4 regions of the Aliiglaciecola sp. LCG003 genome follow, and region 4 is predicted to be linked to each of the others. Evidence: predicted binding sites of a transcription regulator. Region 4 holds the regulator's gene; each other region holds the start of a gene.
The links. The regulator MetJ, encoded in region 4, represses methionine synthesis genes. The targets are predictions, from matches to a motif close to TAGACGTCTAGACGTCTA.
Positions count from the first base shown of each region.

Region 1 (8,179 bases), 580 kb from region 4:
CAGCTCTACCGCTTTTTGTATGGCAAAATCCATCCGGTCGCCTCTGGATACTCCTTGGCCCAAGTGGATTTTAAGAGGAGATTCAACACTGATTGATAATTTTGCATCCACCATGGCGCACACCTGACGTTTTTTAACCACCGTCAACTCAGCGCTATATTCATTGTTGTCACCATTAAACAGCACAATGGGGTGACCTTCGTTAAGACGCAAAACATTCGCTATGTGATTGGCTGCATCAGCACTGAGTTCGACCACCTGGTCTACGACCAATAGGTCGGGATGAAAGATTCTGGGTATACGCATAGTCAAGATTGCACGAGTAAGTTTAGATATTGAATATGGTATCAATCATCGAAAGGATGACAAGCGGTTAATTGAGTTGGCCGGAAATGAAATCGGCAGACCCCAGTCTGCCGATAATTATTTAGCCTAATTTACGTTAATCGCATCAGCTTGATTAAGGGCGGCTTGCTCGATGTCAGGACTCTTTTGCTGCTGAATTACAGCTTTGTGTCTGCGGGCGTGTACGGTATTTTCACCTGTGTCTTTTGAGAGACAAAATATCAAAAGAATCACTAAACTCAGGAAAATTAGTGAGATAATTAACATTTTCAATTCCTTTAAAAATATTACGCTGACCCTATCTAAGGGAGCGTAATTATAGCAGCGTTTTGTACAAATGTTGAACTTCCTACATTCATAATCCGGTATTTTTTTAAATAACTATTAAATTCAACACATTAAATTTTTACTTATTTTCAATGGGGAGATTCTAAAGCGTAATTTTGACAGGACAATGACAATGAAGTGGAAAAACACCACAAGATCTCGTATACCTTTGTAAGTGATCAACCCTTAATCTGTAAGCCTTTTGCGCATTATTTGTTTAATCGCCCTTTGGTCAAAATAAAGAGTGCATATCTTATTGATTCGTCTATCATTTCGACGTGGAAAGATGAACTTGGACTGCTCACACTCGCGTGCATTATTTATGTGTTGCTTTCGAGCAGTCGAGCTATTCCACCATACTAATAATCAAAGCAAGCTCGGGAGAGAATTAATGGAAGACATAAATGTGTCAGAATTGGTCGAAACGTATTTGATCCCATGGGGAACAAATATCATTTTCGCACTTCTGATTTATTTCATAGGTAAAATTGTTGTCAAGATGCTAGTGAACGTATTTGGCAAAGTGTTAGGCCGTTCTAAATACGACGATATGCTAATAGATTTCTTAAAATCTATTGTGCATGCAGTATTGATGTTGTTCGTTATTATTGCCGCGTTAAATGAGTTAGGTGTTAACACCACATCAATGGTTGCTATCTTAGGTGCTGCAGGCTTGGCCATAGGTTTATCTTTGCAAGGTTCTTTACAGAACTTTGCTTCAGGTGTGATGTTGCTAGTTTTCCGCCCCTTTACTCGTGGTAATTTTATTGAAGCAGGTGGTACAGCTGGTGTGGTTAAAGATATTACTATCTTCAATACAATAATGACTACTGGTGACAATAAAGAAGTTATTGTGCCTAATGGCGCCATATACGGCGGGAATATCATAAATTATTCAGCTAAAGAAACACGTCGTGTTGATATGGTTGTGGGAATTTCTTATGACGCAGATCTGAAAAAAGCCAAAGAAGTGCTAATTGAAATGGTTAATGCTGATGAGCGGATCTTAAAAGAGCCTGCTCCAACAGTAGCCGTTGCAGAACTAGCAGATAACAGTGTTAACTTCGTGGTAAGACCTTGGGTTAAATCTGCTGATTATTGGGCAGTAAAATTTGATTTCACTGAAGCTGTGAAATTACGTTTCGACCAAGAAAATATCGGTATTCCATATCCTCAAATGGATGTACATTTACATAAAGTAGAAGACTAAACATCTTTTGCTTAAAGAATGCCGCTCACCTAAGGTGAACGGCATTTTTTTTTGGCTTATTTATGACAATTAGGTTTGTCGTTAGTTGAAGATGCGAGCTGTTGTGCTTTTGCCATATTGGCCTGTAAATCTTTAATCCTAGTGTTAGGAGATGGATGGGTAGACATAAATTCCAGTGGACGATTACCACCACTTGCTTTATCCATGTTTTGCCAAAGATTAACCGATTGACGAGGATCAAATCCTGCTCTTGCCATTAAATCCAAACCAATTAGGTCTGCTTCACTTTCATGGGTGCGGCTGAAGGGCAATTGCACGCCTACTTGAACGCCCACACCTATGGCCGCCATAATCATATTACTGCTGCCGACTTCATTACTTTGCAGGATTTGATTGGTCGCCTCTAGACCGATTCCGATGAGGGCCGAGTTAGACATTCTTTCGTTACCATGTTCTGCTATTACATGGCCCACTTCATGGCCAATTACGGCGGCCAGTTGATGTTGATTTTCAGCCACGTTTAACAGTCCAGTGTATACCCCAATTTTGCCCCCTGGTAAGGCGAATGCATTAACTTGTTCATCTTCAAACACCACTAATTCCCATGTTCCATCGAACACCTCTTTTGGTACATGCTTGGTAATATAAGAAGCCACACAGGTCACAAACTCATTCTCTACTGGCGTTTTCGAGACCTTTTGTTCAGTTTTCATCGAATCAAACGCTTGGGTCCCCATATCCGCTAATTGATTTTTCGAGTACAACTTCAATTGGCTTCTGCCTGTGGGAGATGTTGCGCAAGCAGCAACCAAGGTGGCAGTTGTCGCTGCAATGACTAATGATTGTAAAAACCTTTTCTTCATCGTGAGTATCCATTACTAAGTGGTAAATATAGGGTTATTATTCTACAGCTTGTTAAGCTTAAATTCAGAATTGGAACTTTATTATAAACTCTCTTGAAAATTAAACTGACGAAATTATGAAAACACCCTTAATTCCATGGCTGAGTGTTAGTTTGCCATTTCTGTTAAGTTGTTGCGCGACTTCGCATGATAATTATGCCGACAGAAATCAACTAGTAACCGACTTCTATGCCCACGTTGAAGCTATTAATGATGTTGAATTTGAGTCTCAAGTGGGCGAAAGCATGGCTGTATGGGGGCTGTGGGGGGCATTAGAAAATGCCCATGGTAATAGCGCAGATATGCTCGTTGGAGCCACAGTCAGTGCGTTCTTTGGTGGATTGATTACCGCGTTGTCCGAAGGACCAAGATATGGTTATGAATATCATTTGCTCGCTGTGGATGGTGACTCGGTGATTGTTGTTTTGGATTATTTCCCTGCTGAGGAAGGTCAATGTGTCAGAGTCAGAATGGCTAATTCGGTCAGCGTAAAAGCCACTGATGCAGGTTTCTGTTATTCAGATGACGAATATTAAGACTGGTACCCAGCCTTATGCTAAAAAATATAAACGGCACCCTAAGGTGCCGTTTTTCATATTAAGCAGCAAAAGTTATATAGCGGCTTTGAGTTCTTCTGCTTTATCAATTGCTTCCCAAGGAAACTCTTCGCGACCAAAATGACCGTATGCAGCTGTGGCTTGATATATTGGGCGCTCTAAGTCGAGCATTTTGATCAATCCATAAGGACGAAGGTCAAAATGTGCACGGACCAAAGCGGTCAACTGGCTGTCAGACAACACACCTGTTCCAAAGGTTTCGATATTTATTGAAGTAGGCTCAGCTACCCCAATTGCATAAGACACCTGAATTTCACAACGTTTAGCTAGACCCGCAGCAACGATGTTTTTCGCCACATAACGTCCTGCATATGCAGCAGAACGGTCAACCTTAGAGGGATCTTTACCAGAGAAGGCACCACCACCATGTCGAGCCATACCGCCGTATGTATCAACGATAATTTTACGACCCGTTAGTCCGCAATCCCCCATTGGCCCGCCAATTACAAAGCGACCGGTCGGGTTTATCAGATACTTAGTTGACTTGGTTAGCCACTTTTCAGGCAGCACGGGCTTAATGATTTCTTCCATCACCGCTTCTTGCAAATCTGCTGTACTGATTGAATCACAATGCTGAGTGGACAACACAACTGCGTCAATACCTACTGGTTGGTTGTCTTCATAAATAAAGGTCACCTGGCTTTTAGCATCAGGACGTAACCAATCTAACTTGCCACTTTTCCTGATCTCGGCCTGACGCTTCACCAATCGATGAGAGTAGGTGATAGGTGCTGGCATTAGGACATCGGTCTCGTCACTTGCGTAACCGAACATTAGTCCTTGGTCACCAGCGCCTTGATCTTCTGGTCTGCTGCGATCAACACCTTGATTGATATCTGGAGACTGTTTACCTATGGCGTTAAGGACCGCACAAGAATCAGCGTCAAAACCCATATCCGAATGGGTGTAACCTATTTCTCGAACCGTTTTGCGGGTAAGTTCTTCAATATCAACCCATGCAGAAGTAGTGACTTCGCCACCGACCAAAACCATACCTGTTTTGACATATGTTTCGCAAGCTACACGAGCTTTGGGATCTTGGATGAGAATGGCATCTAACACGGCATCAGAGATTTGATCTGCGATTTTATCCGGGTGCCCTTCAGAGACGGATTCAGATGTAAATAGGTGTGTTGTCATCAGTATTCCTAAACAATAAAAGTAGAACTTAACGTAATAACGTCATCAATAAGGTCATTGTAACTTGAAAATAGTAAATTACCAGTCTTTCCATCTAGACGTCCAAATGTCTATCCGTTCAGAATGGTTTCCACTAAAACGTAAGCAAAAAAAGTATAATCAATAATGAATAAGCGTTGCAGTTCATCTGTGGCTAGTAGAAAATGACCAGCCCAAATTGAATACAAGCTAACTAATCAGTGTCTTACGCAATCCTGCCAGACTTTGATCAAGCTTAACGCAACAAATTGCAGGAGACCTTATGCCTTCACGTCGAGAACTCGCCAACGCCATACGTGCTTTATCCATGGATGCAGTCCAGAAAGCTAACTCAGGACATCCTGGCGCCCCAATGGGTATGGCTGATATAGCTCAGGTGTTATGGAGTGATTTCCTAAACCATAATCCAGCCAATCCAGACTGGGCTAACCGAGATCGCTTTATCTTGTCGAATGGCCATGGTTCGATGTTGATTTATTCGCTACTGCATTTGACGGGGTACGAGTTACCCATTGAAGAATTGAAAAACTTCCGCCAATTGCACTCGAAAACACCAGGTCACCCAGAATACGGTTATGCTCCGGGTGTTGAAACCACCACAGGTCCACTTGGGCAAGGTGTGAGCAATGCGGTCGGTATGGCAATTGCCGAAAAAATGCTTGCTGCACAGTTTAATCAACCGGGTTTCGATATCGTAGATCACTTTACCTATTGCTTCCTAGGCGACGGCTGCTTGATGGAAGGTATTTCCCATGAAGTCTGTTCATTGGCAGGCACCTTGGGTTTGGGCAAATTGATTGCATTTTGGGATGATAATGGCATCTCAATCGACGGTGAAGTTCAGGGATGGTTTACGGACGACACACCTGCACGCTTTGAATCTTACGGCTGGCAAGTCATTGCCGATGTAGACGGTCATGATCCTGAAGCGATTAAAGCCGCAATAGAAACGGCTAAGTCTGATATAACTCGTCCAACTATGATCTGCTGTAAAACCGTTATAGGGTTCGGCTCACCAAACAAATCCGGCAGTCATGATAGCCATGGTTCTCCTCTTGGTACAGATGAAATTGTCGCTACTCGCAAGGCATTGGACTGGAAATATGATGCCTTTGTTATTCCTGATGATATATACGCTCAGTGGGATGCTAAAAAATCTGGTGCAGATAAAGAGCAGCAGTGGAATGCGCAATTGGCTGATTACCAAAGGGCTCATCCAGAATTAGCGGCAGAATTAACCCGCAGACTAAAAGGCGAGTTACCGGCGGATTTTGCACAAAAAGCCGATGACTTCATTAAGTTTTCACAAAGCAAAGCCGAAAACATCGCTAGCCGTAAAGCCTCGCAAAATTCTATCGAAGCCTTTGCCAGTTTGCTACCTGAAGTAGTGGGTGGTTCTGCTGATTTAGCCGGTTCTAACTTAACCTTGTGGTCTGGCTCAAAAGGCATCACTAAAGATGATGCAAATGGCAACTATATTTTTTACGGAGTGCGCGAATTTGGCATGACCGGTATCATGAATGGTATTGGTTTGCATGGCGGATTCCGTCCTTATGGCGCAACCTTCCTAATGTTTATGGAATATGCACGTAATGCAGTTCGTATGGCCGCATTAATGGGTATCCCGAACATCTTTGTTTACACCCATGATTCAATTGGTCAAGGTGAAGATGGCCCAACTCACCAACCTATTGAACAAGTCGCTAACTTACGCCTTACGCCTAATCTTACTACATGGCGTCCATGTGACGGTGCTGAAACAGCAGTAGCCTGGAAAGCCGCGATTGAGCGTAAAGATGGTCCTAGTGCGTTAGTCTTTAGTCGTCAGGGATTGCCTGCTCAATCTCGCAACGACGCCCAATTGGTGAATGTGGCTAAAGGCGGGTATGTGCTAGTGGATTGCGCATCTACACCTGATGTTATCTTGATCGCAACAGGTTCAGAAGTGGCTGTAGCAGTAGATGCGGCTGCTGAATTGACCCAAAAAGGTCACGGGGTTCGAGTAGTCTCTATGCCAAGTACCAATGTATTTGATGCTCAAGATGCTGATTATAAACAATCTGTTCTGCCTAGTTCTGTGACCAAACGAGTTGCAGTGGAAGCAGCGCACGTGGACTTCTGGCATAAATATGTCGGTTTTGACGGCGCAATCGTCGGCATGAGTACCTTTGGTGAGTCCGCTCCTGGTGGCGCATTACTGAAACACTTTGGTATTACTGTCGATGCGGTTGTAGCAGCGGCGGAAAATCTGCTTTAATCCCTGACCGTTGCTAATCTTAATTAGCATATTTGATAAATCGGGGCGCATAATAAGCGCCCCTTTACGTTTAAGAGTCTAATGATACGTATCGCAATTAACGGCTTTGGTCGTATAGGTCGCAATGTTTTACGCGCCTTATATGAAACAGGCCGCAATCAACATATCCAAGTGGTTGCAATAAACGAGATTGCCGAACCGGTTGGCATTGCGCATTTGCTAAAATATGACACGGCGCACGGCCGCTTTAAATTTCCGGTTAGTTTGCAGGGCAACATTTTGGATGTAGCTGGCGATAAAATTGAGTTATTACAGCAGCGCAACTTAGATGGTCTGCCTTGGGCTGATTTAAACATTGATCTGGTGATGGAATGCACAGGTGTGCACAACGATCGCGCAGATGCCGAGATCCACATCGCACAAGGTGCAAAAAAAGTGTTGTTTTCCCATCCATCCACACCGGACATGGATGCCACAGTGATTTTTGGCATTAATGAAGATCAATTGCAAACGGCTGATCGCATCGTATCTAATGGTTCGTGTACCACTAATTGTATCGTTCCAGTGATCAAGGTTCTCGATGAGGCCTTTGAAGTGCTCAGCGGCACTATTACTACTATTCACTCATCAATGCATGATCAACAAGTTATCGATGCCTATCACCCCGATTTGCGCAGGACTCGTGCAGCTAGCCAATCTATTATTCCAGTGGATACCCGACTTGCGGCGGGTATTGAACGTATTATGCCGAAATTTTCCGGTAAATTTGAAGCCATTGCTGTACGGGTTCCTACCATCAATGTGACCGCGATGGATTTAAGCGTGACTTTGGCCCAAGAAGTGTGTATTGAAAATGTTAATCATGCCCTTCAACAAGCTGGTCTGGGAAGGTTATCTGGGATCTTAGGTTATACCGAAGAGCCCTTGGTGTCCGTTGATTTCAATCATGATTCGCGCTCTTGCATCGTAGACGGCACCCAGACCCGAGTCAGCCATAAACAGTTGGTCAAAACACTTGTCTGGTGTGACAATGAGTGGGGATTTGCAAACAGAATGATCGATACTGCTCAGGCTATGTTTAGCCCAAGCTTAAATGAAAGTTAACTATACATTTAAACGTGATAAATAAAGGAAAATCTATGTCGATTATCAATATGACTGAGCTGTCGCTTGCTGGCCAGAGAGTGCTCATCCGCGAGGATCTAAATGTACCAGTCAAAGATGGCAAAGTGACCTCTGATGCGCGCTTGAAAGCGGCTATTCCTACTCTTGAACATGCGTTAAAAGCTGGGGCGAAGGTGATGGTAATGTCTCATCTTGGACGCCCAACCGAAGGGCAGTT
Region 1 is NZ_CP128185.1:3,451,835-3,460,013, reverse strand. Features, by position in the region: gene QR722_RS15085 (16S rRNA (uracil(1498)-N(3))-methyltransferase) at 1-306, opposite strand, end outside; gene QR722_RS15080 (hypothetical protein) at 433-612, opposite strand; gene QR722_RS15075 (mechanosensitive ion channel family protein) at 1,064-1,882, shown strand; gene QR722_RS15070 (M48 family metallopeptidase) at 1,939-2,745, opposite strand; gene QR722_RS15065 (hypothetical protein) at 2,862-3,320, shown strand; gene metK (methionine adenosyltransferase) at 3,396-4,541, opposite strand; gene tkt (transketolase) at 4,843-6,837, shown strand; gene epd (erythrose-4-phosphate dehydrogenase) at 6,919-7,941, shown strand; gene QR722_RS15045 (phosphoglycerate kinase) at 7,977-8,179, shown strand, end outside.
Region 1: the regulator MetJ is predicted to act here: its motif matches at 4,637-4,654, upstream of metK (methionine adenosyltransferase).

Region 2 (8,179 bases), 900 kb from region 4:
ATGATGTTTTTATGGCGGGAGATGAGTTAGATCGTGATCGAGTGCTGGATTCACTCTGTTCGACTAAATTGGATTCTTTGTTTATCTTGCCAGCCTCTATGGCGCTGGCAACATTGGACCGTACCATGGGTACCCAAAGTGGAATGGGGCTGATTTTGAAAAAGGCGTTTGCACTGGTAGCGGATGACTTTGATTACATTCTTATTGATTGTCCGCCGGTTCTAGGAGTCTTAATGGTTAACGCGGTAGCTGCATGTGATCGAATGTTAATACCCGTACAAACCGAGTTTCTGGCCTTAAAAGGGCTACAGAGAATGATGCACACATTGGAGATTATGGCAAAGTCGCAAAACCGACAATTCGAACATCTGATCATTCCTACTATGTTCGATAAGCGCGTAAATGCAGCGGCAGATGCCTATCAAGAGTTGTGTCGTAAGTATACCGGTCAGGTATGGTCGGGTGTGATTCCAGTTGACACTCGTTTTAGAGATGCGAGTCAGGCGCAAACGCCGCCTTCGGTATTTTGCCCAAAATCCAGAGGGGTCTACGCTTACAAAAGTTTATTAACTCAGCTTCAGACAAAAATTGGCTATATAAAATGAATAATGGCGTGTTTGCAAAAGAACAGATAGTTGAAGATTATTTAACCTCTTTATTGACTGAAGAGGCGCCAAAAGACGTTATTCAGAGCGAAAGTGTCGCCAAGTTGCTCAAGTCTGCTAATCTGAGAGATGTTGACGTTGATAAGATAGTTGAAACGCCAGCGGTCACACCAGATAAAATCGCAATTAAAGAAACGGTTTTGCAGGTCGACATAGAAGAGGCTGGAAATGCATCTCAGACAGCAACGGTAAGTCATATTCCTACCGGAGACTTTCAAGCTTTATTTTTTAAAGTGGCAGGGCTCACGCTGGCACTACCCTTAACGGAACTGGGGGGGATCCATAAGATTGAAAAGATCGGTCCTTTGTTTGGTAAACCGGATTGGTTTAAAGGTGTTATGCTGCACAGAGATGAAAATTTAAACGTAGTAGACACTGCAAAATGGGTAATGCCAGAAAAATATGACGAAAAACTGGCAGAATCTTTAAAATATCAATATCTTATTATGTTAGACAGCAGTGGTTGGGGATTAGCATGCGAAAGTTTAGTCACCACTGCAACCTTAAAGCCTGCTGATGTGAAATGGCGCGAAGATAGTAGTAAGCGTCAGTGGTTAGCGGGAATGGTTAAAGAAAAAATGTGCGCACTTGTGAATGTAAAGCAGTTAATCGCTTTGTTAGACAAGGGCCTTGGTAGTAATAGTAAATAGACGCAGCTTGTAAGGAGCGAGTCATATGAGTGATGACAGAATTACGAAAAATGCCGCTGTAGACAGTAATGATGAAGTTTTACAATGGGTAACGTATCGATTAGGTGAAGAAACCTACGGTATCAACGTGATGCAGGTTCAGGAAGTGTTAAGACACACTGAAATTGCGCCAGTGCCAGGCGCGCCTGAATACGTACTAGGTATTATCAATTTACGTGGCAACGTGGTTACTGTAATTGACACTCGTACCCGCTTTGGTTTGCCGCCAACCGATATAACCGATAATACCCGAATTGTGATTATCGAATCTGATGAGCAGGTTGTAGGCATTTTGGTTGATAGTGTGGCTGAGGTGGTTTATTTGCGTTCCTCAGAAATTGACAGTGCGCCTAATGTTGGAACTGAAGAAAGTGCTAAGTTTATCCAGGGCGTCAGTAACAGAGATGGCGAATTGTTGATTTTGGTCGATCTGAATAAATTATTAAGCGATGAAGAGTGGGATGAAATTAGCGGACTCTAATAGTTCGTTGTAGCATATTTACTAGACCCTGGTCTGAATGAGCAGGGTTTTTTGTTTGGGATTCACTATGACATTATGGGTTATTGTTCTGCTGGGCGTAGCAATAGTTTTGTCTGGCGTCTGTCTTGCTACGCTTTTCTTCGCCAGAAGGCGGATTACGCAACTTGAACAACAACATAGTGCTATTAGTGAGCAATTCATCTTTCTGCAACAACAGGTTGAGGTCCATACTGAAGAATTAAATGAAACTCGTGTCGGCGCTCATGGCCTTAGCGCTAAAGTCAAAGAACTACTGGCGACCTTTGATCATCTAAAAGATAAAATTCACGAAATTGAAAATCAAGATCCTGACACTCGGCTCTATTCCCACGCGACAAAATTAGCCAACGGCGGCGCAAGCGTAGAAGAATTGATGCGAGAGTGCGATCTACCTCGAGCTGAAGCTGAATTATTAGTTTCCATTAAAAAAGGCCGCTCAAGCTAAACGTTATCCCTGCCTGTGCTTATCCTGCCCTGTCTCAAAATCAACGCTCCCTGTTATTTTGTTTAAATTAGAAGATTATGTGAAGATTACGTCAGAAGATTACGTGGACAGGCATCGCTATTTAAAATATCGTTAATGTTTGCCATCGTTCAACAATTGGCTTTGCGCTACCTATTTGATAAGCATCGAGGTAAATATTTTAAATAAATTTAAAGCGGTCTTATTGGTTGTTTTGCTTATCTTAGTTTACCTCCTCAATACTAGTTCTGGCGATAAACACATCAACAGCAGCTCACTTACCAATCCGAACTTACAGTATGAACATGAAGAACCTTTAGGTGAAAAGCTACAGCGAGATAACTTTTCAGAAGATCTTGAGGACAGTGCTACTGAATCAAAGTTGGATGAGTATATTGCTAGCTGTGAGAAAAATATTGATGACTATGGCAGCGATGACCATGATCGGTTGAATGCCTATTTAATGTCACTTGCCAATTCAAACAGCAAGGAAGATCATTTTAATTTCGCATTTTTTAGTCCAATCGATAACGAACAGCAACGATTGAAGTTGTTGCTATCTTATGATCAGCAATATCCTAATGAACCTGAGGTAATGTTTGAGATCGTCAGATTGTGCACTACCAATGAAAAATCAATGGCATGCACCGGCAAGTTAATCCAAAGAGCGACAATGTCCGAATCTTCTAACGGGGAGATGTGGCTCAATAGCGCGAGTTACTTTGCAAAACATAATCACAACCGACAAACAATGGATTCAATAGCCAAGCTCATCAGTTCTAATTATTTTGGTAATGGCTGGGCTGATGATATTAGTCGTTTTCTTAATCTAATGCGTAAACTAGAGGGTGAATATAACTCCAACCATTTTGTAGCTGCTCTGGGTAAAGCAGCAACTAAGCAAACCCAATTTCATTGGATATTTAACTGGTGTAAATCAAATATTAGCGATATTGAGATTGCAGATTCATGTTTTGAACTTGGCAGAAATCTCGCTCACAGAAGTAAAACCTTAGAGAGCCAGTCTATCGGTTTGAACTTGCAAAACATGGTTGTGGATCTTCGCGGTGAAAGCGGATATGACTTAAGTTATAGAGAACAAGCCAGCCAGATACAAACTTCCTATAACCCAATATTTGTCAAAAGGGCTAACCTAATAGGTGCAGATGAGCGATTGTTGCAAAACTGGCTTAATGACTTGAAAAATTTTGGAGAAGTTACTGCTGCTAAAAACGTCGTCAAACAGGTATTAAATCGGTCTGAAAATTCAATTGAATGCCCTTAAGTACAAAAAAGTAAACATCACAGCCTAACGAATACCCATTTAGACGTCTAGACGTAAAGATGTTGACTTTTGCTTCGAGTTGCGAGAAATTCACCTCATCAAATTCAACTTCGGAGTGAACATGCCCATTCGTATTCCTAACGACCTTCCTGCACAGAGTATTTTAGATGCGGAAAATATATTCGTGATGGACAGCGAAAAAGCGTCTCGTCAGGATATTCGCCCCTTAGAAGTAGGTATTTTAAATTTAATGCCGAATAAGATTGAGACAGAGGTGCAAATTCTGCGCCTGATGTCCAATACACCTTTGCAAGTTAATATTGATTTGATCCGTATCGATAATCAGGCTCCCAAGAACACGCCTAAATCTCATATGGATAATTTTTATTTGTCGTTTGATGAAATCGCCCATAAAAATTATGATGGTTTTATTATTACTGGGGCTCCAATCGCACATTTGGATTATGCGGACGTGAAGTACTGGGATAAAATCACCACTATAATGGATTGGACTAGGCGTCATGTGCAATCAACATTGTATTCATGTTGGGCCGCCCACGCGGCGTTTTATCATTATTACGGCTTTAACCGCGAATTAAGAGCAGAAAAACTTTCAGGCGTATTTGAGCATAAAGTAAATGATACCCACGATGAGTTGGTACGAGGGTTTGACCCGTATTTCAGTGCACCCCATTCCCGGTATGGCGAAATCCCTTTGTCTCGCTATGAGCAAGTTGAGGGTCTCAAAGTATTGGCTAGTTCACAACAGACTGGGGCTTATATAGTCGCATCTGAAGATAAGCGTACGGTATTAATTACCGGCCATCCTGAATATGACCCTGATACCTTGGATCAGGAATATCATCGGGATTTGGCAAATAGTCAGGCACCGAATGTCCCACAGAACTATTATCAGAACAATGATCCTACCCAGCCTTTTAAGGTAACTTGGCGAGCGCACGGGACTTTATTGTTCACCAATTGGCTGAATTACTATGTTTACCAGACTACACCGTATAATCTGGATGAATTACCGAGCAAAAAATAAGAGGGGTTTGTATGGCCAATCGATCTATTGAAGTATTTAAAGCATTGGCAAATCAGCGAATTCTGATCCTTGATGGTGCTATGGGTACAATGATCCAACAACACAAATTGGACGAAGATGATTATCGCGGTGAGCGATTTGCTGATTGGCATTGTGATGTGAAAGGCAACAACGATTTATTGGTCCTCAGTCAGCCTTCGATTATATACGATATTCACTGTGAATATCTCGAAGCGGGAGCCGATATCCTCGAAACCAATACCTTCAATGCAACCTCCATTGCGATGGCCGATTATGATATGCAGTCGCTGGCCAAAGAAATAAATATTGAAGCAACTAAATTGGCCCGCAAAGCCGCTGATGAATATACAGCTAAAACGCCTGACAAGCCTAGATTTGTGGCTGGTGTCCTTGGGCCAACTAATCGCACCGCTTCTATATCCCCAGACGTTAATGACCCAGGCAAACGCAACGTCAATTTCGATCAATTGGTGGAGGCATATAAAGAAGCAACCCATGGTTTAATTGAAGGTGGCGCAGACTTTATTCTATTGGAAACAATTTTTGATACGCTTAATGCAAAAGCCGCAGCTTTTGCGGTAGATTCGGTATTTGACGAATTGGGCTTCAAGTTGCCCATTATGATATCAGGTACTATTACCGATGCATCGGGTCGCACTTTGTCAGGTCAAACGGCAGAAGCATTCTACTATTCCCTAAGACATACTAATCCAATCTCATTTGGGCTTAACTGTGCATTGGGGCCTGATTTACTGCGCCAATACGTTGAAGAGATTGCCAGTCGTGCCGAATGTTTAGTTTCAGCTCACCCTAATGCCGGACTACCCAATGAATTTGGCGAATATGATATGGAAGCAGATGAAATGGCTGAACATATTAAAGAGTGGGCACAGTCGGGACTGGTTAATATTGTTGGAGGATGCTGTGGTAGTACCCCTGAGCATATTGCAGCAATGGCCAAAGCCGTTGAGGGGATCCCCCCTAGAAAACCAATACAGAATGACGTAAAAATGCGTTTGTCTGGACTTGAACCTTTTGTGCATTAATCGGGAGTTATCTGTGTCGCAAACTCAAACCAATGCCAGTGCTACATTCATCAACGTTGGTGAGCGTACTAACGTTACTGGCTCTGCCATGTTTAAACGACTTATCCTCGAAGGGGATTATGAAACCGCCCTCGATGTTGCTCGCCAACAAGTAGAAAACGGTGCGCAAATCATCGATATAAATATGGATGAAGCCATGTTGGATTCCGAAGCTGCTATGGTGCGCTTTTTGAATCTCATTGCCTCTGAGCCTGACATTTCAAGAGTGCCGATTATGATCGACTCATCCAAATGGAGTGTCATTGAGGCCGGTCTAAAATGTGTGCAAGGTAAAGCCATTGTCAACTCTATTAGTTTAAAAGAAGGGGAAGAGCCATTTCTTCGTCAAGCTAAGCTTATCAAACGTTATGGCGCGGCAACCGTAGTAATGGCATTTGATGAACAAGGCCAGGCTGATACTCAAGAGCGAAAGTTTGCCATATGTCAGCGCAGCTATCAGTTGTTAACCGAAAAACTCGGCTTTCCGCCAGAAGATATTATTTTTGACCCAAATATTTTCGCTGTTGCGACCGGTATTGAAGAGCACAACAATTACGCAGTAGATTTCATTGAAGCGACCCGTAAAATTAGACAAGAGTTACCCCACTGCCATGTCTCCGGCGGGCTTTCGAATATTTCTTTTTCATTTCGTGGCAACAACCCTGTACGTGAAGCTATGCACTCGGTGTTTCTGTATTACGCGATTAAAGCGGGCATGGACATGGGTATTGTCAACGCAGGTCAGCTTGAAGTGTATGATGAAATTCCAGCAGAGCTAAAGCAAGCGGTAGAGGATGTGATCCTCAATCGCCACCCCGACGCCACCGATAATTTATTAGCGCTAGCGCCCAAATATCAAGGCGACGGAAAAGTTGTTGCTAAAGAGAATCTTGAATGGCGAGAGTTCCCGGTTAGTAAGCGGCTAGAATATGCGCTGGTTAAGGGCATCACCGATTTTATTGAGCAAGACACTGAAGAGTGCCGCCTACAGGCTGAAAAACCACTGCATGTGATTGAAGGTCCTTTAATGGACGGCATGAATGTAGTAGGGGACTTATTTGGTGAAGGTAAAATGTTTCTTCCCCAAGTGGTTAAATCAGCACGGGTGATGAAAAAAGCCGTTGCCTATTTAGAACCTTATATTGAGTTGGAAAAAGACAAAGGCACCACCAACGGTAAAGTCATCTTGGCTACCGTGAAAGGTGATGTACATGACATTGGCAAGAATATTGTTGGCGTGGTACTGCAATGCAACAATTACCAGATTATCGATCTGGGTGTAATGGTATCGGCAGCTAAAATTCTACAGGTTGCCAAGGAAGAGCAAGCTGACATGATCGGCTTATCGGGATTAATTACGCCCTCTCTAGATGAAATGGTTCATGTGGCCAAAGAAATGCAGCGATTGAACTTCACTATTCCGCTTTTGATCGGCGGCGCCACGACATCCAAAGCGCATACAGCGGTTAAGATTGAACAAAATTATTCAGCCCCGGTCGTCTATGTACCCAATGCAAGTCGTGCGGTGGGCGTGTGTCAGAAGTTGATATCTGACGAGCATCGACCAGCATATGTCGCTAAGCTGCAAAAAGAATACGACACGGTACGTGAGCAGCATGCCCGTAAACGTCCTCGTAGCAAGCCTATTAGCTTGCAGTCAGCCAGAGAAAACGCTTTTAGTTGTGACTGGCAGGCCTATCAGGCTCCTGTTCCGAAAAAGCTTGGTGTGAGCGAAGTCTCCGTCGAATTATCTGAACTAATTGATTATATAGATTGGACCCCGTTCTTTTTAACTTGGTCGTTAGCCGGTAAATATCCACGCATATTAAACGATGAAGTCGTAGGGGAAGAGGCAAGCAAACTGTTTGCCGATGCCAAGGAAATGTTGCAGTACATGGTTGACAGTGAAAAACTACAAGCCAAAGGTGTAGTCGGTATTTTTCCTGCTAATCGGGTGGGTGATGATATTGAAATTTATCAAGATGAAAGCCGTCAGCAAGTATCGGTTGTTGCACACCATTTACGCCAACAGACAGAAAAACCCAAAGGTTTTAATTATTGTTTGAGTGACTATATTGCACCGAAGTCTTCTCGCAGAGCAGACTATATTGGCGCTTTTGCGGTGACTGCTGGAATAGGTGAAGATGACTTAGCCAATCATTACATTCAACAAGGTGATGACTACAACGGTATTATGGTAAAAGCCTTGGCGGACCGTTTAGCTGAAGCCTTTGCTGAGTATTTGCACGAGAAAGTGCGTAAAGAAATCTGGGGCTATGCGAAAGATGAAACGTTAAGTAAAGATGATCTCATTCGCGAGAAGTATCAGGGGATCCGCCCCGCACCGGGTTACGCAGCCTGTCCTGAGCATACTGAAAAGCAAGCAATTTGGGATTTGCTCGA
Region 2 is NZ_CP128185.1:3,136,536-3,144,714, reverse strand. Features, by position in the region: gene QR722_RS13730 (ParA family protein) at 1-605, shown strand, start outside; gene QR722_RS13725 (chemotaxis protein CheW) at 602-1,315, shown strand; gene QR722_RS13720 (chemotaxis protein CheW) at 1,341-1,835, shown strand; gene QR722_RS13715 (DUF2802 domain-containing protein) at 1,903-2,319, shown strand; gene QR722_RS13710 (hypothetical protein) at 2,543-3,622, shown strand; gene metA (homoserine O-acetyltransferase MetA) at 3,744-4,670, shown strand; gene QR722_RS13700 (homocysteine S-methyltransferase family protein) at 4,682-5,737, shown strand; gene metH (methionine synthase) at 5,751-8,179, shown strand, end outside.
Region 2: the regulator MetJ is predicted to act here: its motif matches at 3,663-3,680, upstream of metA (homoserine O-acetyltransferase MetA).

Region 3 (8,179 bases), 920 kb from region 4:
TGACCAAAGTATTTAAGCGCAATGGTATTAACTAAAACTAAAAATAAGATGACCGGTATGAAGGTTCCAACTGAGAAATCTACATACTTTTCAAATAAACTGTTTTCATAGTTTGGCGAACCTTTGTCCAGTTCTGCGTTGAAATTCTCTTTCTTCCAACGGTAAATAACGAATAGACAAATTAATAAACCATTGAGCGGCAAAATAGTGTCGTAGAACACATCGACTATCACATCAAACAACGATTTATTTTGGCCTGCATAGCTGACAAAGGTGGTCACCTGATCCCAAATACCAAATGACATAGAAGCGATTGCAGAAGTCACCACTAACAATAATCCCATTAGACTTAAGGCCTTTTTACGGGACGCTTTTCTCGATTCCATAAAGGCCGCAACTGGCACTTCAAAAATGGATACTAGGGAGGTTATTGCCGCGAAAAATACCAGTAGGAAAAACAGGCTAGCAACAAAACTTGCTCCCACGTAACCAACAGACGCTTGCAGCGCTAGGAATATTTTTGGTAGGAAAGTGAAAATCATCCCAACTGAAGAGTCACTTAGATCTGCGGTATTCGTATTGGGATTAAATGAGAAGACCGCCGGTAATATCAGTAGACCAGCAATGAACGCTACCGCTGTGTCTGCTAGCGCCACGAACTTGGCTGAACCGGGCACATCGCTTTTACTGTCCAAATAAGAGCCATAGGTGATCATTATCCCCATACCCAAGGATAGCGAAAAGAATGCTTGGGATAGCGCGGCACTGACAACCGACGCGTCAATTTTACTAAAATCAGGCACAATATAATATTCAACACCGGCAAACGCATTGTCCAGCGTAAGCACAAAAATAACCAAGCCGATCAACATCACAAACAATGCCGGCATCATAAATTTAGCGGCTTTTTCGATCCCCTGTTTCACCCCACCTTGAAGAATTAGATACACCACAGCCAGCACCCCGACCATATAGATGAATAACTCATAGGATTGAATAAAATTACCGAAGGTGGCGGGATCAGCCAACTTATCTAAATTACCGGTGGCGGATTGGAACAAATAGCCAAAAATCCACACGGTTATCACTAGGTAAAATACCGCGATCATGAAGGGTGTTATGATTGACAGCCATCCCGCCACACGCCAGTGGGGCTCATTATTAGTTAAGGTTGCATAGGCATTCAGAGGATCTTTGCGACTTCTGCGCCCAACTGACATTTCTGCCAACATCACCGGTAAACAGATCAACACCACAAACACGGCATACATAATCAAAAATGCTCCGCCGCCGTTTTTGGTTGCCGCTACCGGAAACCCTACCATGTTGCCAATACCTACAGCGGAACCTGCTGCGGCTAAAATAAACCCGAGACGAGAACCAAACTGTTCGCGAGCTGCCATGTTGTTTTCCTTTTTTTCTTATTTTAGGAGTCGTTTAACGTTCGATGGTAGCAGGCTAATTTGAAAATGTCTTTGCCTCGAGAACTAAAGCTCGACGAAAAGTGGAACTATTGGTTACCACTTTATTGTTTCATTTTGCCAATCGATATAATGGGGTGCATTTTCAATTTCGAGATTGGCTAAATGGGTAAGCAATTGACTCACGGTAAATTCAACATCAAATAGCTTGCCAGACGGCACATTGGCTTGAAATGGCTCAGAGAGGGCTGTATTTACGGTGCCGGGATGGTAGCTGACCAGTTCAACATTTTTCGCCCTACGAGTATATTCAATCTGGCTAGTTTTAATCAGCATATTGAGGGCTGCCTTGCTCGCTCGGTAGCCGTACCAACCGCCTAAGTTATTTTCACTAATACTGCCAACCCGAGCAGAAAATAACACCACCTGACTTTTGTTGTGACCTTTGACCAATGGCAGTATATGTTTCAACCAAAGCATGGGAATAATAGTATTGATGTGAAAATAGCTGGCCAGTTGTTGGGCAGAAATATCTTCGAGGCGTTTTTCAGGCGCAAGATTGACACCATTTTGCTGGCCGTGAAGCGCGCCAATACAGCTTGTGACCAATGAAAACTGCCCCTGCTGCCTGAGCGAGTCGATGCACCTTTCAATAGCGTTCTCATCTTGGTCTGCCAGTTGATAATAGTTTACCCCTGCAACCTTATCGGTGACTACACAACGAGATACGCCAAAGACAGTTTGATACTGCTCACTTACGAGCAACTGCTTTAACAGCTCTTTACCAATGCCGCCGGAGCAACCGATCACTAGTGCGTTACCTTTACTCATCTGCAGGTGCAACCTTAATCTTGCTTTGAGTGGACGGAATATCTCTGGATTGCACACCGGCGCAAGTCAAAGGAGTACAGTATAGAGCGCGCTTTTTACCGGTAATTAAATAAGATATACGGTGACGGTGTTTTGCAAAAAAATTGTAGCCTCGATCTGCAAACCAACGGACCAATGGCCACCGTAGCGGTGCAAAAATCCAACCTCGTCCAACACGCTTCCATACTTCGAAGTTGGCATCTAGGCCAGTAACAAACTGCCCATTTTCTAGCTGAGCGTGAATTCTGTTGCTCAAAACAACCTTATCTAAACTTGGGTAATCATGGGCAAATTGTTCTGCTTGTATGTCGACAAAGTGAATCTTTAGCTGATGATCCAAGTTTGCAAGCTTGCGTATCTCCAACATACAAAGCGGGCAGAGACCATCATAAAATAATTTGAACTGCACCGGCATATACTCCGTTCTAATAATTTATAAGCTTATACGTAAAACAAATGATGATGGATGACTTGATCTAAATACTTTTCGAACCCATCTTTGATAGATAATTGGTTAACGAGGCATAAAATGGCAAATATTCAGCAAGCAACATTAGCAGGCGGTTGTTTCTGGTGTATCGAATCGGCGTTTAATTCTGTGGCAGGTATAGAGTCGGCCTACGCGGGCTATTCGAATGGACAAACAGATAACCCTAGCTATGAGCAAGTTTGTAGCGGCAATACCGGACATGCAGAGGTTGTGAGGGTCAATTTTGATGCAGATACGTTAAGCTATCGAGACGTGTTGGAAATCTTTTTTGCACTGCACAACCCTACTCAGTTAAATAGACAAGGTAACGATGTGGGCACTCAGTATCGTAGTGCGATCTATTTTCACAACCATGAGCAAAAAGCCCAAGCAGAGCAAATTATAGCCGAAATTGAGCAACAGCAAATTTGGCCTGACCCAGTGGTGACAGAAATTACAGCGGTGGACAATTATTTTCAAGCTGAAGATTACCATCAGGATTATTTTACCAATAATCCGCAAAATCAATATTGCAATATGGTGGTTGCGCCCAAGCTGGCAAAATTCAAAAAGAACTTCGCCAGTCGCTTAAAGTAACATTAGATTTTGCAGTAAATATAGATAGCGGCCAATGGATGTGGCCAGGCTATTCAAACCAAGCAGGATCGGCTGATAATGAAAATAACAATGGGGCCATCTTGCTATATTTAGCCCTGTTGGCTTCACATTGAACATTGTCCATGTAGTGCAGTTTCCACGGGTCGTTAATTGTCCAGATAGTGTTACCAGACACTGCTAAGCCTTCTAACGAAGCGTTGTCCATCACTTCCCATTTTTGACAATTAGGCTCATCATTGCCCGTTGGCGCAAGAAACTGTAAGGGTAGTACTTTGGTAGGTATTTTCTTTTCTAGGTCAATCACCCATAACTGGCTATCATTGCGCGCTCCTGCGATCAAAAACCCTTTGTGCCCCTCTACAGCGAAATAGTCCATGCCATTTATCGGATGATTACCCGATGAAATAGAAGGAAATTCTAATTGGGGATCACTTACCTGAGCAAACTCTTCAGTTTGCCAAAATTGCTCATCAATCTTGATGGAAAATATACGAGCATTGGACTTTTTATCTTTTTCTAATGCAAGGTACAAAGTACCGTCTGGCGCAAATGACAAGCCTTCAATACCATCATTGGGAAAATTCCCCACCGCGAACGATTCAGCAAATTGAATTGGCCGTACATCGGTCATTAATACAGTATTGTCTGCTTGCAGCTCTAGCCTTATCAACACTGTCGGATAATCAGTGGAACCGCTGTTTTTGTAACGCAGGTGGCAGGCTTGTGACATGCCAGAACTGCGGGTGGCGTCTTCCGTTACCAGAACAAATACACGGTCATCGCGGGGGTCAACTGCGATGGCTTCTAAATCAGGTGCATCGGCTAGATAATCTGCAAAACAACTTTTTTCAACTTTGTCAGACATTATCATCTTTAATGGCTGAGCTTGTAAGCTAGCCGATTCAGGATCAATTATATGCAGCTTCTTTCGTTGAGAAACATGGGCGCTGCCATCAGAAACACTGACAAGTTTTCCGCGCCACGCTTTGAGACCAGAAGTTTGAGGATCAAGCATAACTTCGCCATTAGCCTCAACCAGCCATTTGCCTTGTAAATGGAGTTCAGTATTTTTGGGAGGCGTCTCTGCACAGCCCATTAATCCTAAAATAACTAGCAAAAAAGCAATGGGAAATTTGTTCATGGAGGTTCCTAGCGCTCAACAGACCGAATTTATAAAGGTATCGCTCATTAATATCAAGTGTAAGCTAGCAAAAAAGCGATTAAATTTGATCCTAGAAGTATATTTGGTGCAGACTTATGAAATCCCATTTATCTTTACCGTAGTGTCGTTTTGCGAGAAAATTTGCACAAGTCAACTTCACCTTCAGTTTTACCAACTTTTCTGGCTGGTCCCATGGTGAGGAAAGTAACCTCTAAAAGTCTAACATTTTGGATGATGACTAGTTCTGACTGCCCGATACGCTTTAGTTTACAGAACACCCAGCGCCAGAGCATATTGGATACCTGGCTCTTTGATGAGCAAATCCATAGAGTACGAGTTGGAGTTCATGCCTATGTGTGTGTCATCACCCTAGTACCAGAGCAACCACTTAGCGATGGTCAGCGTTACTATTATGATTTTTCAGTCACCAACCCACAACATGAGATCCAAGGGTTAGCCGAGCTAATACCCGATATTTTATACCCAGATCAGCACCTTCCTAGCTTTGTTTTTAATCAACAGCTTAGCCGAGTGTTGCACGGCTCTTGTCGCAAACCTCATCATGCTAGCGATGATGGATTGCTGGCGGTTGACAGTCAATTGCAGCAAGCCTTGAATCAGACAGATGAACAGGTTGACATGCTGATAATGAGTGGCGATCAGGTTTATGTTGATGATGTGGCAGGCCCGACGCTAGTGGCTATTCATCAAGTTGTTGAAATCTTAGGCTTATACGATGAAGACATACTTATAGAAGATATTACCGATGGTAAGCAATTACTTACTAATGAGCAGTGCTATTATCAACGCCCATTGCTATTACCCGATGATGTTGCCCACCAGACGGTAATATCGTATTTTTTCGCGGGTAAGAAAAAACCAATTTTCACCTCGGTAAATGCGAATAATCACCTTGTCACTTTTGCTGAAGTAATGGCGATGTACACGTTGATATGGTCACCTGAGATGTGGCGGCGGCTAAATATGATGGATGAACGTATACCCACACAATTTAAAGATATTTTTCATACTGAATTGCCACTGGTAAAAGATTTTGCAGAGGGTATGAGCAGGGTTCGTCGGGCGTTAGCGCACGTACCTGTGTACATGATTTTTGATGATCACGATGTGACTGACGACTGGAATTTAACCCGGGGCTGGGAAGACGCCGTCTACAATAATCCCTTTGCTCGGCGGATCGTTGGTAACGCTCTGATTGGCTATTGGTTGTGCCAAGGTTGGGCCAATGACACTGCTAAAATGACTCCGTTGGCCCAGCAGTTATGCGATAAATTTTCCACTCAAGGTATCCTTGAGCATGATCGGGTTATTGATATTCTGCTAGATTGGGATCAATGGCATTTTGCCTTAGACACCCAACCTAAAGTGGTTGTGTTGGATACCCGCACCCAACGCTGGCGCTCTGAGTCAAGTTTAGTCAAACCTTCGGGTTTGATGGATTGGGAAGCATTATGTGAATTGCAGCAGGAACTGATTGGTCAAGACGCGGTGATCATGGTGTCTGCCGCGCCGATATTCGGAGTAAAATTGATTGAGACGGTCCAGCGGATCTTCACCTTTTTTGGTAAGTCACTGATGGTAGACGCGGAAAATTGGATGGCCCACAAGGGTACTGCAAGTGTTATTCTGAATATTTTCCGCCACTTTCGCACCCCACCCAACTTTGTGATCTTGTCTGGCGATGTCCACTATTCATTTGTCTACGACATTACTTTAAAATTCCGTCGCAACAGCCCACAGATCACGCAAATTACCTGCAGCGGAATTAAAAACGAGTTTCCCAAAAAGTTACTCACTTGGTTTGACCGACTCAATCGCATTTTGTTTCATCCAAAGTCACCACTGAACTGGCTCACCCAAAGACGCAATATGAAGATTAAACATCGAAAACCCAATAATGACAAAGTGCGCACCTTGCACAATGGTTCTGGAATAGGATTATTAGAGCTGCATGATGGTTGTAAGCAAGTAGACGCATCGGTAATTAGTGCAAAGGGTGAGGAAACTAAGTTTGCTCGCTAGCCTGTATTTTGATCCTTCTTTGCCAAAATTCCCGTTGTTTCCAGCGGGTTTCCGCCCGATAGAACAGGTTTTTGTGTTGTAAGTATGAGTGCCAAATATTATCTAGTTGTTTTTGATAGTGATCGTCAAACATGCCTTTGAGTATCAATATTTCAGCCAACTGCATCGCGCTGGCCATCCCATTGTACATCCCCTGTGATGACAAGGGATCAAAGCTGACCGCCGAGTCTCCAAGTGCTGCCCAATTGCTACCCGCCCCCCTTACCAACCTTGAGGAATTAGCCGTAGTCACGCCATGATATTCGATTGAATCAGCGGCTTTGTCGGCGAGTAAACCGGCAATTTCTGGACAGAAATTGGCGTGCTCCATCAGCGGCGCGAGATCGTGTCGAGTGGCAGGGGGCAGTAAATCAGAGTCGGTCTGAAAGGCAATCACTCGTTTGTTACCGGGGATGGGAGCACTATACCACCAGCCCTTTTCACTCGCGGCAATCACCCCCATACGATATTCAGTTTGATCGGGTACAGTGAGCCAACAGGAAACCAACTTGTCATGTTGTTGGCGCACGATGCCGCGATGGCGCACAAAGGGCGATTGCCGGCCTCCGGCATCAATCACAAATTTGGCCCTAATTGGCGCGGCGACATCAGTGATAAGTTGCCACCCCTGCAAACAAGATTCACTGCCAATAAGCTTGGTCTGCCACATGCAGTTTACACCGCGCGCCAGTGCGGTTTTTCGAAGTAAAACTTCAAATTCAGGGCGGTTTAAATACCAGCCAAACCCGTCAGGGTTGGTTATGTTGTCTGTTATTTGCTTGTAATCACTACCCCAATATGACTCCATCCCCTGACTGACTAAATGGGTCTGTTGGGTGAATGCTTCCTCAATATTCAGTTGTTTAAGAATACGCAGGGCCACGCCGGGTAAGCATTCACCAATACGCGCTGGGGGTTGCGCGTCTTTATCAATGAGCAAGACATTAAAATGTGGCGCTAAAGCAATCGCGGCTATGCAGCCCGCGACCCCAGCGCCAACAATCGCAATGTCTGCAGTAACCTGGATTGGCATACTAAACCCTATTATTTTTTGTTGAATCGATTGACCTTTTCTGTGTGGCGTAAATCAACTTTACTGCGCTGACCCTCACTATGCATAGGGCGTCCATTATCTGTGCTTTTTAACCCTTGATAAGCCCCGTGTTTAACACTCGGCGCGGTGATGCCAATTTGCATCTTTGGCGGAAAATCAATATCCGAGTTGGTCTCCTTAGATTGCTGCACGATCGCTAAACTATCGAAATGTTTGATCATCCCATTGATTTGCTTGGTATAAGTCACTGGCTCTTCAATAGGCAAGTCATTCAACCAAGCTTCACGATAGGCAAATGATTGTTTACGCTCCTGCGCCGATAAGTTGTTATCTAGTACCTTGTTATACATAGCCTCACTCAATATGTTATTCGGTACACGAGCAGGCCAGAATGTGGGCACATAAGGATCATATTTTGATTCATAGCCATCTCGACAACTTGCGGTATCGCAATGCCAAGGAATTGCCATCCAGCGTGTAATACCACCAGCGACTTGCCCTCC
Region 3 is NZ_CP128185.1:546,687-554,865, reverse strand. Features, by position in the region: gene QR722_RS02305 (sodium-dependent transporter) at 1-1,403, opposite strand, end outside; gene QR722_RS02300 (SDR family NAD(P)-dependent oxidoreductase) at 1,518-2,252, opposite strand; gene QR722_RS02295 (thiol-disulfide oxidoreductase DCC family protein) at 2,245-2,700, opposite strand; gene msrA (peptide-methionine (S)-S-oxide reductase MsrA) at 2,821-3,357, shown strand; gene QR722_RS02285 (esterase-like activity of phytase family protein) at 3,407-4,519, opposite strand; gene QR722_RS02280 (metallophosphoesterase family protein) at 4,772-6,583, shown strand; gene QR722_RS02275 (NAD(P)/FAD-dependent oxidoreductase) at 6,567-7,655, opposite strand; gene QR722_RS02270 (LodA/GoxA family CTQ-dependent oxidase) at 7,667-8,179, opposite strand, start outside.
Region 3: the regulator MetJ is predicted to act here: its motif matches at 2,726-2,743, upstream of msrA (peptide-methionine (S)-S-oxide reductase MsrA).

Region 4 (8,179 bases):
ATAGCGTAAAGGCGTCAGCTGTGCCACCAGCAAAACCGGCAATTACTTTATTGTTGTATAGCCTACGTACTTTACGAGCATTACCTTTCATAACGGTATTGCCCAATGAAACTTGGCCATCTCCAGCGATGACAACCTGATTATTGCGACGTACTGATACAATTGTAGTCACTGCGACTCCTTGATCTCGATAGGGTAAGCCAGCACCCTAGAACTGGGTCGCTGGCACTTCAATGAAGTATATGTGGGGAGTGGCGCGAAATTTTCAAGCTTTTAATCGGCTTGGGACAAAACATAGTCAGTATTGTTATAGATCCCAATACCAGATTTGACAGCTTCCGATACCAACTTTTTGGATAATATGGCGATCAGCCTCGGCATCACGTTTATAGTCATAAGGTCCTAAGACCACCCGATACCACAGACCATTCTTACCTTCACTGCGTCTCACTTGAGATTCGAGGCCTTGCATGGCCAGTTTAGCGCGCATTTCATCTGCTTGAGTTTGCTTGCGAAACGAACCACACTGCATAAGGTAGGGACGCTCAGACTTTTGTTGCTCTTTGCGGTCAATTTCGACATTGCCATGCTTTAATTCTTCAGGGTAACTGTAACGTTCAATAGGCATGTCTGGTAACGGCTCTATATCATCTGTGCTGGTGGCTTGCTCTGTGGCAGGAGTCGCTGATTCGACAGCCTCAGGCACAGAGATTTCAACATCTGTGCGACTTATTGACCATAAAAAATATACAAATCCCACCACCAATAAGACGGTCACTACAATACGTATCCAAGGCAATTTCACCTGCGCTGGGGCGTTTTTCGATTGAGGTTTTTTTTTCGGCACTTGGCCGCGTTTTACAAAATCTTTGTGAGCCATGTTATTGCTTTTTTACCCAAACTGCTGAGGTGCGAAGTTATGTCAAACCGTTTAACATTTAAGACCTGATGCTATCTGACATCAGGATTGTAGTTAAGCCAAATAGTAACGCGAATAGGCTATGGAAACCAAGATGAAAAGTGCATAGGCGGCTTGTTTATTGATATGGCAATTGACACTTGAGTCACACAACTGGGGGTTCACCTCGCTGGCCTATTTCATCTCACATGAAGTCTTGCGGGTCGACATCAATCGACCACCGTACTTTGCGCGTGATAGGTAAAGACTCAATCTGATTAACTTGACTGGCGATGACTTTATTTAACAACGAACGGCTATTGGCTTGCAGCAACAGCTGCATACGATAGCGGCCCTGACGCTTTTCCATAATGGCAGGAATTGGGCCGATAACTTTGACCCCTAGGCAGGTCAGCATTAACCCCACTTGGGACAAAAATTCGAAGGCCAACTCAATGTGACTGGCTTCGGCTCGAAACAGTGTATGAAAACAAAATGGTGGTAGTCCAGCGTGTTTACGTTCTAACAAGGCATGACGGGCAAAATGTCCATAGCCGTTGTGAATTAAGTCTTGCAGCAGTGGATGTCCTGGCTGATGGGTTTGCAGCCACATCTCCCCGGGTTTTTCCGCTCGGCCAGCGCGGCCGGAGAGTTGGGTGATAAGTTGGGCTAGATGCTCTGGGGCACGATAATCGGCGCTAAATAAGGCTCCGTCTGCATCGAGGATCACCACCAAGGTCACATTAGGGAAATGGTGTCCTTTGGAGAGGATTTGGGTACCAATCAAAATATGATGGGTGCCTCGATTGATTTCTTCCAGTAAATCATTCAATTTGGTTTTACCGCGCACACTATCACTGTCTATTCGGACTGAACTAAATTGCGCAAAGCGCTTTTTAAGACTTTGCTCTAACTGCTCGGTGCCGACGCCATGGGTAACCAACTCATGATGGCCGCACGATTGACAAGAAGAAGGCAAAGAGCGGGCGGAGCCACAGTGGTGACACTGTATTTTATGTAATGCTTTGTGCACCGTATAAGGCTTGTTACAGCGCTTACACTCTTCAATATGACCACAATGATGGCACAACAAAGCAGGGGCATAGCCCCGTCTATTCACAAATAACATGATTTGGCTGCCCGCATTGAGGTGTTGCTCCATCCTCTGCAGCATGCCCTGAGCTAAGCCAGCAACCAAAGGCTGGTTAGTAATATCCAATACATTTTGCTTTGCTTGCAACGCATTGCCGGCCCGCCTAATCAGTTGCAAATGCTGATATTTATTGGTGAGGGCATTGTTCAATGTTTCCAAGCAAGGAGTGGCGGATCCCAACACCAGTGGGACATTATGCGCTTTTGCTCTTAGTACGGCTAAATCCCGCGCGTTATAACGCAAGCCATCTTGTTGCTTGTATGATGAATCGTGCTCTTCATCTACGATGATCATGCCGGGATTGAGCATAGGCGTGAAAATAGCGGAGCGGGTGCCGATCACAATAGCCACTTCACCCCGTCGGCTTTTTTGCCACACCACTAAACGTTCATTGTCACTGAGCCCTGAATGCAAGACCCCGACTTCCAGGCCAAAACGCTTTTCAAAACGCTTGACCGTTTGGGGGGTTAAACCAATTTCAGGAACTAATATCAGAACCTGTTGCTTGTTTAATAGCACCTCTTCAATACTTTGTAGGTAAACTTCTGTTTTACCACTTCCAGTAATACCCTCGAGTAGAAAGCAGGCATAACGTCCCAAAGTTTGGGTAATCGCAGTGATTGCTAGTGCTTGTTCCACATTGGGTGTAGGCTTGTCCCCAACCTCAAGTTTGAGCCACAAATTTGTCTGTATCTCAGCCGCGATAGGTTCTATTTTGGCAATCTCCCTATCAACCAAGCCCTTGATCACACTATCGCTGAAGTGTTGCTTAAGTCCGGTCAAGGATTGCGGCCCCTCTTGGAGGGCATGAAACAAATGGACTTGTTTTTTGGCGCGCTTAATAGCCTCTGGCACCTCCAGTTGGCTTTCATCTAATAGACGCAAATAGTCAATTGGTTTTGGTTGGTCTGACTCACCTTTGCGCAAAGCAACTGGTAAGGCAGCATGCAGCACCTCACCAATGGGATGATGGTAGTATTGCGCCATCCAATGACACAGAGATAATAATGACTCGTCCAATACCGGATGCTGATCAAGTAACTGTGAGATAGCTTTTAACTTGGCAAAATGCGGCGAACTAGCGACAGTTCCGGTCACTATTCCGACCATCGAACGTGGTCCAAAAGAAACACGCACGCGGCATCCTACTTGAATATCAGTTTGATCACTCAGGTAATCGAAAAGTTGTCGTTTGGGTAACGCTAGGGCAACTTGATAAATCGGCATGGTTTAAATTTGGCTATTCCGGCTATTTTTATATATCAAAGCAATGGTTTTGGTTAACAATCAAGCAAAACTCCTTGATCCGTCTCGCTCTTTACATTAATATGCGCGCCTCTTTGCGGCAAGCCGCTATTTAATTTAATTTGCGTATGGTGTGCAGCTTCGGGCTGTATAGCGATACGGCCCAGAAATGAGGTAATCCATATGAAACAAGATATTCATCCAGAATACAATGAAATGACAGCAACTTGCTCTTGTGGCAATAAAATTGTTGTTCGTTCAACTTTAGGTAAAGACATCAACCTTGACGTATGCTCAGCCTGTCACCCATTCTACACTGGTAAGCAACGTAACGTTGACACCGGTGGTCGTGTTGACAAGTTCAAGAAACGTTTTGGTGCATTGGGCAAGAAGTAAGTCCAGTCAATCTATTGTTAAAAAGGCGCATTATGCGCCTTTTTTTATACCTGCTAAATATTAAATAATCACAGCCTCATTCTGCCATCCAGCACACTAAAAAACAGCTAAACTGACATTATTGCCCACAGCATCCAGTGTTTGTTTACTGTTGAATATCAGTACTTTGAATAAGATGGCAGATAAACATGCGTTTGGTGAATGTTATTTATTCTCTTGTCTGATATGTCTTCGGCCTAAGCCTATGTTACATTTGCCTGCAGTGGCCAAAATAAAAACAATAAACCACTAACAAAAAAACAACATACTCACCCTACAAATTAAGGAATAAGACACGTATGTCTGATTTTCGTCAAAAAGCGTTGGATTATCATGCTAAACCCGTTCCGGGAAAAATCAGTGTAGAGCTTACCAAGCCAGCGGAAAGTGTCACCGATTTGGCCTTGGCGTACAGTCCTGGTGTTGCGGAACCCGTCAGAGAAATTGCTGCTGACCCTAATGCCGCATACACCTATACCGGCAAAGGCAACTTAGTGGCTGTCATCACCAATGGCACTGCCATTCTTGGCTTAGGTAATTTAGGGCCTTTAGCATCCAAACCTGTCATGGAAGGAAAAGCGTTATTGTTCAAGCGCTTTGCTGGCATTGATTCCATTGATATCGAAGTGAAGCACCGTACAACCGAAGAGTTCATCAATACGGTTGCTAACATTGCTGATACATTCGGAGGAATTAATCTTGAAGACATCAAAGCTCCGGAGTGCTTCGAGATAGAACAAGAGCTGATCAAGCGTTGCTCCATCCCAGTGTTTCATGATGACCAACACGGTACCGCCATTGTGACCGCTGCGGGTATGCTTAATGCGCTGGAAATCCAAGGTAAGGTTATTCACGACGTGACTATCGTGTGCATGGGCGCTGGCGCTGCAGCCGTTGCCTGTATGGAATTATTGATTAAGTGTGGCGCGCAAAGAGAGCGTATTTATATGCTAGACCGTAAAGGTGTGATCCATACCCGAAGAGACGATCTGACTCCACACAAATTATTGTTTGCCAATAATACCGACAAACGTACTTTAGAGGATGTAATGGAAGATGCGGATGTATTCGTCGGCGTGTCTGGACCAGATGTACTGCCCCCTGAAACACTGAAACTAATGAACGATAATCCGGTAGTGTTTGCTTGTTCAAATCCAGATCCGGAAATAAAACCAGAGTTGGCCCATCAAGTGCGTGATGACTTGATAATGGCGACTGGCCGTTCTGATTATCCTAATCAGGTTAATAATGTCTTATGTTTCCCATTTATTTTCCGTGGTGCCCTTGATGTCAGAGCCTCAACCATAAATGATGAGATGAAAGTTGCAGCTGTAGAAGCTATTCGTGCCATCGCCAAAGAACTCGTCCCGCAAGAGGTCTTGGCTGCAAGTCAAATCGATGCTTTGGAGTTTGGCCGCAAATACATCATTCCCAAACCTATGGATCCGAGACTTTGCAAGCGAGTCGCGACTGCTGTAGCACAAGCAGCGATTGCCTCTGGCGTTGCACGGCTAGACCGCTTACCGGCTAATTATTTAGACAAGTTATGACGGTTCAATAGTTGCTGGCAGGGTGTAAGACTCGCCCTACCAAGCAGCTTTTACCACACAACAACTTTGCATTAGTCTCGATTGCGCCCAAGCTTGTCATGACTGCTGACCCAATGCCCACCAATCACAGCACAAGCAAGCGAAATATCGCCGGCCAACACGGTGGCAGCAACGATTTCAGCTAACTTGTTAGCTTTGCCTTTACCGTAACAGTCCATTAGTTCTAGACATTCCTTTTGAGTTGGTAATCCGGTTCCACCGCCATACGTCGCCACTATCAAAGATGGCAAAGTAATCGATAAGTAAAAGTCACCGTTGTCCAATAATTCGTGGGAAAGTAACCCGGCATGGGACTCTACAACATTGGCTTCATCTTGACCCGTTGCAATAAATATAGAAGCAATCCCATTAGCTGAATGGGGACCATTGTACGCAGCGCCCGCCATTAACGCCCCCGTGTTGGCCAACACAGTTGCCTTAGCTAGCATCTTGGTATCCACCTTCATTATTTTTTTAAGCACTTCTTTTTTGAGGACAATTTCAGCTATTACTCGTTTACCCCGGGTGTGCAGCATATTTAAATGAGAGTGTTTTTTATCCGTGTCCATATTGCCAGATAGTAAGTACTGACAACCACCTGGGTAGTTCGCGCAAATCCATTCGCAAGCTGCCAAGGTGGCCTTACCCACCATGTTCTGTCCTGCGGCATCACCGGTTGTGTAGTTAAACCGCAAGTAACGTGTTTTAGATACTGACCACTGCATGATGTGGTCTAGCTTGCCGATGCTGGTAGTGGTTTCAGCAGCTTGCTTAATTTTTTGAAAATTCTCAACTACCCAAGCGCCAAAGTCTCTCGCCTGTCTAGCATTGTCAAAAATAAACGCTGGGGCTCGTTGCATAAATTGTTCAACCACTGTGGTATTCACCCCACCACACTCATTGACCACCCGCATACCACGGCTATAGCTGGCTACCAAGGTACCTTCTGTGGTTGCCAATGGCACATGAAATAAACCATTGGCGTATTCACCATTGACCTGAATTGGACCTGCAATACCTACAGGCATTTGTACCACGCCAATAAAGTTTTCAATATTGCCAGGCAGGGCTGCGGGGTCGATGGAGTAGTGGCCTGTGTGAGGTAATTCAGTGCCGGTCTGTTGAGTGAGATACTCTCTGCGTTTTTGCGCCCACTCGTTACTGTAATCATTCATGGTGTTACGGGGAATGCGTGGCGTTTTGCTCATTTAAATAATCCTTAAATATAGTCCGGGTACTCGCTACATATAAAATGCAAAGTACTTGCCAGATAATAGTATGGGACTAAAATGACCAAAGTATGAAGTTAAGCTTGAAAATACTCAATAATCTCAACTCGGGCTAAAGTCTACCCGAGATAAGACTAGTTTTTGCACCACTTTGGGGTGTGGTGCTATGAGACTATGGTGCAGTGCTCTGAATCTTGTTGATTGCCCTTATAAGCAGGAGCGTGTGCGACAAACATCCTTTTACAGCTTATTCCTCACTGTCTTTAATCTCCAAACCCATTGATTCCATCAGTTCACGGGCTACTTTTGGAATTCTATTTGGGTTATCTTTGCGTAGATCATCATCATCGGGCAAGGGTTGGCCATTAAATGCGTGCAAAAATGCCTCGCACAATAATTCTGAATTGGTTGCATGCCGTAAGTTGTTGACTTGACGACGAGTGCGTTCATCCGTCAATACTTTTAACACTTTGAGTGGAATTGAGACCGTGACTTTCTTTACCAACTCACTCTTTTTACCGTGTTCAGCGTAGGGATGTATGTATTTTCCGTTCCACTCTGCCATGTTGATGCTCTTTTTAATCTTTCTTATAAACGGAAATTCTAACCGTAAGTCAGTTAGATGTCTAAACATCTTGACGGCTTAGCCAACTCAGTTTAGTTTAGACGTCTAAACGGCTAATTGTTTACTATATTGAATTTTGGAGTGTTACATGGTGTCTTACGCCCAGGGTATTGAATCGCTTAACCAGACAATGGCTGAATTAAGTGGAATAAATGTGTCTTTTGAATTTTTCCCTCCCAAGACAGAGAAAATGGAACAAACCCTGTGGAAATCGGTTAACCGTCTAGCGCCGCTAAAGCCCGCATATATGTCAGTTACCTATGGTGCGAATAGTGGTGAACGAGATCGGACTCATGATGTGGTCAAACGTATTCAGGCGGAAACCGGTGTGGCCGCCGTACCTCATTTGACCTGTGTAGACGCCAGTCGCGAAGAACTAGTGCAAATCGCACAAGACTATTGGGATAGTGGTATTCGCAGAATTGTAGCCTTGCGGGGGGATTTACCTCAGGGCATGACCAAAACAGATATGTACGCTGCCGATTTAGTTGCTCTGCTAAAAGACGTGGCTGATTTTGATGTATCAGTAGCCGCTTACCCTGAAAAACACCCTGAGGCGCCCAATGCGCAATTTGATTTACTCAACCTGAAACGTAAAGCGGAGGCCGGTGCGACTCAGGCAATTAGTCAGTTCTTTTTTGATGCCGAAGTATTTTTACGATTTCGCGACCGAGCGGCAGCGACAGGCATAGACCTAGACATAGTTCCCGGCATTTTACCGGTCACCAATTATCAAACATTACAACGCTTTGCCGGCTTCACAAACGTACATGTGCCCAGTTGGTTACACAAAATGTATGATGGGCTTGACCAAGAAGATCAAACAACACGAAATCTATTAGGCGCCAGTATTGCCATGGATATGGTCAAGGTTTTGGCTAAAGAGGGAATTCGAGACTTCCATTTCTATACCTTAAATCGTAGCGAATTAAGCTATGCAATTTGTCATTTACTAGGCGTTCGCGGCTAAACCCTATAAACTAAACACCAATGTATAGTGATAGT
Region 4 is NZ_CP128185.1:4,033,722-4,041,900, forward strand. Features, by position in the region: gene hslV (ATP-dependent protease subunit HslV) at 1-172, opposite strand, end outside; gene QR722_RS17595 (SPOR domain-containing protein) at 308-880, opposite strand; gene priA (primosomal protein N') at 1,104-3,278, opposite strand; gene rpmE (50S ribosomal protein L31) at 3,480-3,692, shown strand; gene QR722_RS17610 (malic enzyme-like NAD(P)-binding protein) at 4,031-5,281, shown strand; gene QR722_RS17615 (hydroxymethylglutaryl-CoA reductase) at 5,353-6,528, opposite strand; gene metJ (met regulon transcriptional regulator MetJ) at 6,797-7,114, opposite strand; gene metF (methylenetetrahydrofolate reductase) at 7,263-8,144, shown strand.